3 regions of the Cupriavidus sp. MEYA8 genome follow, and region 2 is predicted to be linked to each of the others. Evidence: predicted binding sites of a transcription regulator. Region 2 holds the regulator's gene; each other region holds the start of a gene.
What was found. The regulator sigma-54, encoded in region 2, starts transcription at its own class of promoters, with help from an activator protein. The targets are predictions, from matches to a motif close to TGGCANGNAANCTGCTTT.
Positions count from the first base shown of each region.

Region 1: the regulator sigma-54 is predicted to act here: its motif matches at 1,522-1,539, upstream of AC5WJ1_RS21440 (ATP-NAD kinase family protein).
Region 3: the regulator sigma-54 is predicted to act here: its motif matches at 1,318-1,335, upstream of pqqA (pyrroloquinoline quinone precursor peptide PqqA).

Region 1 is NZ_CM181222.1:940,370-943,637, reverse strand. Features, by position in the region: gene AC5WJ1_RS21445 (sigma-54-dependent Fis family transcriptional regulator) at 1-1,390, shown strand, start outside; gene AC5WJ1_RS21440 (ATP-NAD kinase family protein) at 1,575-2,648, shown strand; gene AC5WJ1_RS21435 (thiamine pyrophosphate-dependent dehydrogenase E1 component subunit alpha) at 2,682-3,268, shown strand, end outside.
Region 2 is NZ_CM181221.1:359,605-362,872, forward strand. Features, by position in the region: gene hpf (ribosome hibernation-promoting factor, HPF/YfiA family) at 110-460, opposite strand; gene AC5WJ1_RS01695 (RNA polymerase factor sigma-54) at 509-1,987, opposite strand; gene lptB (LPS export ABC transporter ATP-binding protein) at 2,143-2,943, opposite strand; gene lptA (lipopolysaccharide transport periplasmic protein LptA) at 3,012-3,268, opposite strand, start outside.
Region 3 is NZ_CM181221.1:1,527,683-1,530,950, reverse strand. Features, by position in the region: gene AC5WJ1_RS07085 (sigma-54-dependent Fis family transcriptional regulator) at 1-1,184, shown strand, start outside; gene pqqA (pyrroloquinoline quinone precursor peptide PqqA) at 1,407-1,481, shown strand; gene pqqB (pyrroloquinoline quinone biosynthesis protein PqqB) at 1,567-2,484, shown strand; gene pqqC (pyrroloquinoline-quinone synthase PqqC) at 2,481-3,173, shown strand; gene pqqD (pyrroloquinoline quinone biosynthesis peptide chaperone PqqD) at 3,179-3,268, shown strand, end outside.

The sequences.
Region 1 (3,268 bases), on a different replicon from region 2:
GCATATCGAGAACGCCAACTTCCTGCGCGCGCACCGGCGCGACTGGATCCTGAAGCTGAACGTGGCGCCGGAGTTCGTCGACGTCAATCCCGAATACCTGCTGGCGCTGGACGAGGTCGGCCGCATCGTCGGCCACAACCACCGCGCCCGGCTGATGCTGGAGGGCGAGCTGGGCGGCGCGGCCGGCGCCACCGTGCTCGGCCAGCGGTTCGAGACGCTGTTCGGCGCCCGGCTGGAAGACCTGGGCAACTATGTCTACTCCCGGCCCAGCGAGCAGCGGCTGGTGGCGCTGAACCGCAGCGGCGGGCTGCTATACCTGAGCGTGATGCCACCCGCGCTGCGCTGGCAGGCTCCCGCGAAGGAAGCGCCGGTGGTTATGCCCGAGGCGCTGGCCGCGCTGACCGGCGGTGACGCTGCGCTGCAGCAGCAATTGCAGCGCGCCGCGCGGCTGGTCGATTCGCCGATCAACCTGCTGATCCACGGCGAGACCGGCAGCGGCAAGGAATTCTTCGCCAAGGCCCTGCACCAGGCCAGCGCCCGCCGCGGCGGCCCGTTCATCGCGGTGAACTGCGCGGCGATCCCGGAAACGCTGATCGAGAGCGAGCTGTTCGGCCACCTGCCCAACAGCTTCTCCGGCGCCGGCCCGCGCGGCAAGCGCGGGCTGATCCAGGAAGCGGACGGCGGCACGCTGTTCCTGGACGAGATCGGCGACATGCCGCGCGAGCTCCAGTCGCGGCTGCTGCGCGTGCTGGCCGAAGGCGAGGTGCTGCCGGTCGGCGCCGCGCGGCCGGTGCCGGTGCGGCTGCGCGTCATTTCGGCGACGCACCACAGCCTGGAGCAACTGGTCGCCGAGGGACGCTTCCGCGAAGACCTCTTCTACCGCCTGAACGGCGCCCGTTTCGAACTGCCGCCGCTGCGCGCACGCCACGACCTCGACTGGCTGATGGCCAAGCTGCTGCAGGAAGGCGCCGCCGCACCCGTAACGCTGTCGCCGGCGGCACGCGAGCGGCTGCATCGCCATAGCTGGCCGGGCAACCTGCGCGAGCTGCGCAATGTGCTGGAATACGCGCGCGCCGTCTGCACCGGCGGCTATATCGATGAGCACGACCTGCCCGACGGCCTCGGGATCGCGGCCATCGCCGCTGCGCCGGCACAAGCTGCGCAGGTTGCCGGCGACAGCGCCGCCGCGCCATTCGACCCGCACCAGCTGCCGCCGGAAGGCATGCTGCTGATGCAGTACCTGCGCGCTTCCGGCTGGAACCTGAGCGCGGTCGCGCGCCAGATCGGCATCAGCCGCATGACGCTGTACCGGCGCATGGAGCGTTATGGCATCCAGTCGCCTAACCGGCGCGACGGGGCCGACGATGAAGGCGGCAAGCCCATTCACTGAGCGGTCGCGCGATACGGTTGTCCACCCGCTGTACACCTGTGCTGTGACACCTGTCACAGCGCACCGCCCCGTCTTGCCTTTTCGCCGCGGGTAATCCCTCGGTTTTTGCGCGTTTCTCGCCCTGCGCGCGCTGGCACAGCCATTGCAATTTGCCTGTCACCACAACGACAACAGGAGACAGGCAATGGGGCACGCAGCCGGCGCCGGCACGCCACTGGTCGGCATCATCGCCAACCCGATTTCCGCGCGCGATATCCGCCGCGTGATCGCCAACGCCAACAGCCTGCAACTGGCCGATCGCGTCAATATCGTGCTGCGCCTGCTGTCCGCGCTGGCGGCATGCGGCGTGGGCCGCGTGCTGATGATGCCGGACCGCGAAGGACTGCGCGTCATGCTGGCGCGGCACCTGGCGCGCCGGCAGGGACCCGACTCCGGCCTGCCTGCCGTCGAATACCTCGACATGCCCGTGACCGCGCGCGTCGACGACACGCTGCACGCCGCGCGCTGCATGGCCGATGCCGGCGTGGCCGCCATCATCGTGCTCGGCGGCGACGGCACCCACCGCGCGGTGGTGCGCGAATGCGGCGGGGTTCCCATCGCCGGCCTGTCGACCGGCACCAACAACGCCTACCCCGAGATGCGCGAGCCGACCATCATCGGCCTCGCCACCGGGCTCTACGCCACCGGGCGCGTTTCCGACAAGCACGCGCTGGCCTCCAACAAGCGGCTCGACATCGTCATCCGCGACGGCGATGGCGGCTTTCGCCGCGACATCGCGCTGGTGGATGCGGTGATCTCGCACGAACACTTCATCGGCGCGCGCGCCTTGTGGAAGACCGACACGCTCGCAGCGGTCTATGTGTCGTTCGCCGATCCGCAGGCCATCGGCCTGTCGGCCATTGCCGGACTGCTCGAACCGCTGGGCCGGCGCGAGCCCGGCGGCCTGGCGATCGAGCTGGCCGCGCCGGGCGAGGGCGAATTCGACCTGCGCGCGCCGATCGCGCCGGGACTGTTGTGCACGGTGCCGGTCGCCGGCTGGCAGCGTCTCGAACACGGCCGCCCGCACCGCGTGCGCCAGCGCAGCGGCATTGTCGCGCTCGACGGCGAACGCGAGCTGGCCTTCGGCCCTGACGACGAAGTCACCGTGACCCTGCATGAACACGCTTTTCGCAGCATCGACGTGGCGGGCTGCATGCGCTATGCCGCGCAGCATCGGCTGATGCGCAGCAGCAACCCGTTGCTTTCCTGCCTTTCCTGAAGTGCAAACCTTGATAGAACGAAGGAGACAGACATGACAGCCAGAGCTTCACAAGCTTCCGCCTTGCTGCCGCTCGACAAGGAGACCCTGCTGACGGTGTACCGGAAGATGCGCACCATCCGCGATTTCGAGGAACGCCTGCACGTGGACTTCGCGCGTGGCGACATCCCGGGCTTCGTCCACCTGTACGCAGGCGAGGAGGCCGCGGGCGTCGGCATCCTGCACCACCTGCACGATGGCGACCGCATTGCCAGCACGCACCGCGGCCACGGCCACTGCATTGCCAAGGGTGTGGATCCGGTGGCGATGATGATGGAGATCTATGGCAAGAAGGGCGGTTCATGCAACGGCAAGGGCGGCTCGATGCATATCGCCGACCTGTCCAAGGGCATGATGGGCGCCAACGGCATCCTGGGCGCGGGTGCGCCGCTGGTCTGCGGCGCCGCGCTGGCGGCCAAGTTCCGCGGCAAGGGCGAGGTCGGCATCACCTTCTGCGGCGACGGCGCTTCCAACCAGGGCACCTTCCTGGAAAGCCTGAACCTGGCCGCGGTGTGGAACCTGCCGGTGATCTTCGTGATCGAGAACAACGGCTATGCCGAGTCGACCTCGCGTGACTATGG
Region 2 (3,268 bases):
GGCCCTTTGCGCAGGCGCCACAGCGCCGCAGGCGCAAAAAAGCCGCGCTACGCGCGGCTTGCCTGTTCAGTTTTGATTCAGCGGCCCTCTGCGGGGCCACCGGGCACGCTCATTGCTGCATCTGCGCTGCGGCCATCTGGTACTTGACCGCTTCGCGGTCGTGGCCTTGCACGCGGTCCTTGTAGCGCAGTACCTGACGGTCCAGCTTGTCGACTAGTGCGTCGATCGCTGCATACAGGTCTTCATGATGCGCTTCAACGAAGATGTCCTTGCCCCTGAGATGTAGATTGATTTCCGCATATTGCCGCCTGTCCTTTTCCTTGTGATTGTCGACAGAGAGCAGCACGCTAACGCCAATGACCTGATCGAAATGCCTGACGATTCGCTCCAGCTTCGTTTCCACGTACTCACGCAACGGCGGCGTGATGTCAAGGTGGTGTCCACTGATCTTGAAGTTCATAGCGCTTCTCCTTCTGAAAGAGCCTCACCAGGCAGGCGGTGGGCTCGGCTACAAAGACTTGCGGAGATTCACTGCGGGGATCTTCAGGGCTTCGCGATATTTGGCTACGGTGCGTCGTGCGACAACGAAGCCTTGCTCACCCAGCAGTTCGGCGATGCGACTGTCGGAAAGGGGATTCCTCGGGTCTTCGGCTCCTATCAGTTGCTTGATCAAGGCGCGGATGGCCGTTGATGAAGCCGCGCCACCGGTCTCGGTGGACACGTGGCTGCCGAAGAAGTACTTCAGTTCGAAAGTACCCATCGGCGTTGCCATGTATTTATTGGTCGTCACCCGGGAGATGGTTGACTCGTGTAATCCCAGTGTATCGGCAATCTCCCGCAAAACCAAGGGGCGCATGGCGATTTCGCCGTGCGTGAAAAAGTTCTTTTGACGCTCGACAATGGCCTGCGAGACACGCAGGATCGTGTCGAACCTTTGCTGGATATTCTTGATCAGCCAGCGCGCTTCCTGCAGTTTCTGCTGCAGGCCTGCGGTACCCGACTCGCCCTTGGCGCCGCGCAGGATCTGCGCGTACATGTCATTGATGCGCAGCCGCGGCATCACATCCGGATTGAGCTGCGCGATCCAGCCGCTGCCGCTCTTGCGCACGAACACATCGGGCACGACGAAGTCGGCTTCGGGGCGGCTGTATGCGTGGCCCGGGTAGGGTGCCAGCGAGCGGATCAGTTCATGCGCGGCCTTGAGTGCAGGCTCGTCTACCTGCAGCGCTTTTTTCAGGCGCGTGTAGTCGCGCACGGCCAGCAGCTCGAGGTGGTTATGCACGATGTTCAGCGCCAACTCGCGCTGCGGATGCTGCAGCCGGCGCAATTGCAGGCCCAGGCACTCGGCCGCGTTGCGCGCGCCGACGCCCGGCGGGTCGAAGCTCTGCAGCAGCGTCAGCATCGCTTGTACTTCCTCGATCTCGAATTCGAGTTCTTCGGGCAGTTCGGCGCAGATCTCTTCGAGCGTCGCGCTCAGGTAGCCGTCGTCGTCGAGCGATTCGATCAGGAAGATGGCCAGGCCCTTGTCGCGCACCGAGATCTTCAGCGGCGTGAGCTGTTCCATCAGGTATTCGCGCAGCGTGGGCTCGGCCTCACGCAGCTGCATCGGCGTCTTCTCGTCTTCGTCGCCTTGCGGGCGGCGCGCGAAATCGTCGAGGCTCCAGTCGCCGCCATAGTCGTCGCCGCTGTTGCTGTCGCCGTAGCTGTCGTCATCGCCCGCGCCCTCGGCGCGCGCCTCGCCGTTGCCTTGCGGTTCGGCCGGTGCCGGCGCGGGCGCGCTCTGCAGGTTGACCGAGCCATCGGCGGCCACGCGCAGCGGGCTTTCGATCCAGTCGTTCTCGCGTTCGAGCAGGGGGTTTTCCGTGAGCGCCTGTTCGACTTCCTGCTGCAATTCCAGCGTCGAAAGCTGCAACAGCCTGATCGACTGCTGCAGTTGCGGCGTCAGTGCCAGGTGCTGGGAGAGGCGGAGCTGTAGCGACGGTTTCATGCGACCTATTTTATGCGCATCTTTCCGTTGTTGGAACGGAAATTGCTATCGATGTCGCGGCTTGATCGACGCCGGCAGTGGGCTGTCCCACATGCAGATGATGGGGGTGAAACCAGGCAGAATCAATGGCCTGCCGCCGCGGGCAGGCCAGTACATCACATGCGGAAGTTTTCGCCCAGGTAGACGCGCCGCACCGATTCGTTGGCGATGATCTCTTCGGGCCGCCCGGCGGCAAGCACGGTGCCTTCGCTGATGATGTACGCGTGGTCGCAGATGCCAAGCGTCTCGCGCACGTTGTGGTCGGTGATCAGCACGCCGATGTTGCGCGCCTTCAGGAAGCTGACGATGCGCTGGATCTCGCCCACTGCGATCGGGTCCACGCCGGCGAACGGTTCATCCAGCAGGATGAAGCGCGGCGACGATGCCAGCGCGCGCGCGATTTCCACGCGGCGGCGTTCGCCGCCCGACAGCGACAGCGCCGGGTTGTTGCGCAGGTGCGCGATCTGCAGGTCGTCGAGCAGCGCGTCGAGCCTGCGGTCGATCTCGGCCCTGGCCAGCGGCTTGCCGTTTTCCACCTGCAGCTCGAGCACGGCGCGGATGTTTTCCTCGACGTTGAGCTTGCGGAAGACCGATGCTTCCTGCGGCAGGTAGGACAGGCCCATGCGCGCGCGTTCGTGGATCGGCAGGCCGCTGATGTGGTCGCCGTCGAGCACGATATCGCCCTCGTCCAGGTTCACCAGCCCCACGATCATGTAGAACGAGGTGGTCTTGCCCGCGCCGTTGGGGCCGAGCAGGCCAACCACTTCGCCGCTCTTCACGTCCAGCGAGACATCCTTGACCACCGTGCGCGAGCCATAGCGCTTCTTCAGGTGGCGCACGACCAGCGTGCTGCCGCCTTCGAGGACGGCCGTGGCTTGGACGGAAGGCTTTTCGGCGATGGTGGCGGTATCGGTCATTGGCAGTCTGGCGTTCAGCGTTTCAGGCGGGGAGGCGGTCCTTGCAGGGCATCGGTCCCCGCGAGGCGTCAGGGTTTGTTGGCGGGCGCGGGCGCCGGCTTCAGGTCCAGCGGCGAGCCGCTGCCCGAACCCTGCGCATTCGGGTTCTGCCGCGGCGACAGCACCGCGCGCACGCGGCCCGACGGATTGGCGGCCGAGGTGTTGTCGCTGCCGCCGGCAGCGGTGTAAAACTCCTTGCGGCTGTCGTAGGTCAGCACCGCGCCGCGGATCTCGTCGAGCATCTTGGCGCCCTGCAGGCGCGCCATGCGCGCGTTGCCGATCAGCT
Region 3 (3,268 bases), 1.2 Mb from region 2:
TCGATGTGGTGCGCGCCGCACAGGCGGGCATGGTGCAGCTGCAGTTGCCCAGCGGCGTCAAGGTCAGCGCGCGCGTGGAATGGAAGACCGGCCGGGCCGCGGTGCCCGGCGTGGACGAGGCGCGCCCCGATGCGCACGACGCCGTCATGGCGCCACAGCGCCTGCGCGCCCACCCGTCCGGGCCCGCGGGGCCGGAAGGGCTGGATGACCTGGACACCGGCGACACGCAGATCCGGGCCGTGATCGGCAAGCTCCGCAAGGTGATCGGCAAGGACATCCCGGTGATGGTGCTGGGCGAGACCGGCACCGGCAAGGAACTGATGGCGCGCGCCATCCACGCCGACAGCCCGCGCCGCGCCGGACCGTTCATCGCGGTGAACTGCGCGTCGATCCCCGAGAACCTGATCGAGTCGGAGCTGTTCGGCTACGAGGAAGGCGCCTTCACCGGCGCCCGCAAAAAGGGCGGCATCGGCAAGATGCTGCTGGCCAACGGCGGCACGCTGTTCCTGGACGAGATCGGCGACATGCCGCTGCACCTGCAGGGACGGCTGCTGCGGGCGCTGCAGGAGCGCGCGGTGCAGCCGCTAGGCAGCAGCAAGGTGATCCATATCGATGTTTCGCTGGTGTGCGCCACCAACCGCAACCTGCGCGAGATGGTCGCCGGCGGGCAGTTCCGCGAGGACCTGTACTACCGCCTCAACGGCATGGTGGTGCGGCTGCCCGCGCTGCGCGAGCGCAGCGACCTGGACGTGGTGGCGGGCAAGCTGCTGCGCCAGGAGCGAACCGCCGGCGTGCCGCCCCGCATCAGGGACTCGGTGATGGAGATGTTCCGCGCCTACCACTGGCCGGGCAATATCCGCCAGCTCGGCAACCTGCTGCGCACCGCCCGGCTGATGGCGGAAGGCGAAGCCGAGATCACTGAAGACCACCTGCCCGACGATTTCCTGGACGACCTGCGCGAACGGCAGGCGCGCGCGGCCACGCCGGCTGCCCATGCCCTGGCGAGCGCGCCGCCGGCCGCACAGCCGACGCGGCTGGCCGAGGTCGAGGTCCAGGCCATCGTCGCCACCGTCAGGGCCCACCACGGCAATATCTCGGCGGCGGCCAAGGCGCTGGGCATTTCGCGCAATACCGTCTACCGCAAGATGGAAGAGGCGCGCGGGCTGCCGCACCAGCCCGGTTGAGCGCGCCCGCCACGATGCAGTGGTGTCCCGTTCCTGGACAGGTGTCCCATTTTGAAACAGTCGTGACACAGGGAGCAGGCGCGCACGGGCATCGGCCAGGCCTTCACCCGGCGGCATGATGCGAGGAAATCCCGGGCATGGATGTTGCCTCGAGAAGGATGCGGCAGCCAGCCTGCCGCGCCACAACGATATTCACTAACCACGCCATCCAAGGAGAGAGACATGACCTGGACCACCCCCGCCTACACCGAGCTGCGGCTGGGCTTCGAGATCACGATGTATATCGCCAACCGCTGATCGCGCCCCGGACAGGCGCAACGCCCGCGTTGCCGGGCCGCGCGCCTGCTCCGTGACGCCATGCCCACGACCAAGCGCTCGCGCCATGACAATCATCCGGGTACTGGGGTCGGCCGCCGGCGGCGGCTTCCCGCAGTGGAACTGCAACTGCCACAACTGCGACGGCGTGCGCCGCGGCACCGTGCGCGCCACGCCGCGCACGCAGTCGTCGATCGCGCTGTCCGGCGACGGGCCGGACGCGATCCTGGTCAACGCCTCGCCCGACATCCTGCAGCAGCTACGCCAGACGCCGGCGCTGCAGCCGGCGCGCGCGCCGCGCGACAGCGCCATCGCGGCGGTGCTGCTGATGGACGCGCAGATCGACCACGTCACCGGCCTGCTGATGCTGCGCGAGCACTGCCACGCCTTGCCGCTCTATGCGACCGCGGCGGTCCTCGACGACCTTGGCGCGGCCTTTCCGCTGACCCGCATGCTGTCGCACTACTGCGGCGTGCAGACGCACGCGCTGCCTTGCGACGGCACGCCGTTCACCGTGCCGCCGCTGGCGGGCATGCGGCTCACTGCCGTGCCGCTGCAAAGCAAGGCCCCGCCCTATTCCCCCAGCCGCAACGCCCCGCGCGCCGGCGACAACATCGGCCTGCGCATCGAAGACTGCCGCAGCGGCCGCCGCGCATTCTATGCGCCCGGCCTCGGCAGCGTCGACGACCGCGTCTTTGCGGAACTGCGCGACGCCGACGTCGTGCTGGTCGACGGCACCTTCTGGCGCGAGGACGAGATGCAGGCGCTCGGCTTCTCCGCCAAGGCCGCCGCCGACATGGGCCACCTGCCGCTGTCCGGCCCCGGCGGCATGATCGAAATCCTCGACCGGCTGCCCGCCGCCCGCAAGATCCTTATCCACATCAACAACACCAACCCCGTGCTGGTGGAAGACTCGCCCGAACGCGCCGAGCTGGCGCGGCACGGCATCGAGCTGGCCTGCGACGGCATGGAGATCGCGCTATGACACATCCCATTGCATGGAGCCCCGCGGAGTTCGAGGCCCGCCTGCGTGCCAAGGAAAGCGGCTACCACATCCACCATCCGTTCAACCGGCGCATGGCCGCGGGGGAGTGTTCGCCCGCGCAGATCCGCGCGTGGGTGGCAAACCGCTTCTACTACCAGGCGAATATCCCGCTGAAGGATGCTGCGATCCTGTCCAACTGCCCCGACCGCGACACGCGCCGGCAATGGATCGTGCGCATCCTCGACCATGACGGCACCGACATCGTGCCTGGCGGCATCGAAGCCTGGCTGAGGCTGGGCCAGGCCGTCGGGCTGGAGCGTGACGCGCTGCTGGACCAGCGGCACGTGCTGCCGGGCGTGCGCTTTGCCGTCGACGCTTACGTCAACTTCGGCCGCCGCGCGCCGTGGCAGGAAGCGGTGTGCTCGTCGCTGACCGAGATGTTTGCGCCGGAGATCCACAAGGAGCGGCTGGCGGGCTGGCCCACGCATTACCCATGGATCGAGGCCGCCGGGCTGGACTATTTCCGTTCGCGCATCCCGCTGGCGCAGCGCGACGTCGACCATGGCCTGCGCGTGACGCTGGATTTCTTCCGTACGCCGGAACAACAGCAGCGCGCGCTCGACATCCTGCAGTTCAAGCTCGACGCCCTCTGGTCGATGCTCGACGCCATCCAGCACGCCCAGCCATGACAGCCATGACAGCCAACGCGCCAGACCTCGCCCGCCCGCTGCTGCACCGGACCTTCCGGCTGCAATGGGAAGAGGCGCAGCAGAGCTGGGTGCTG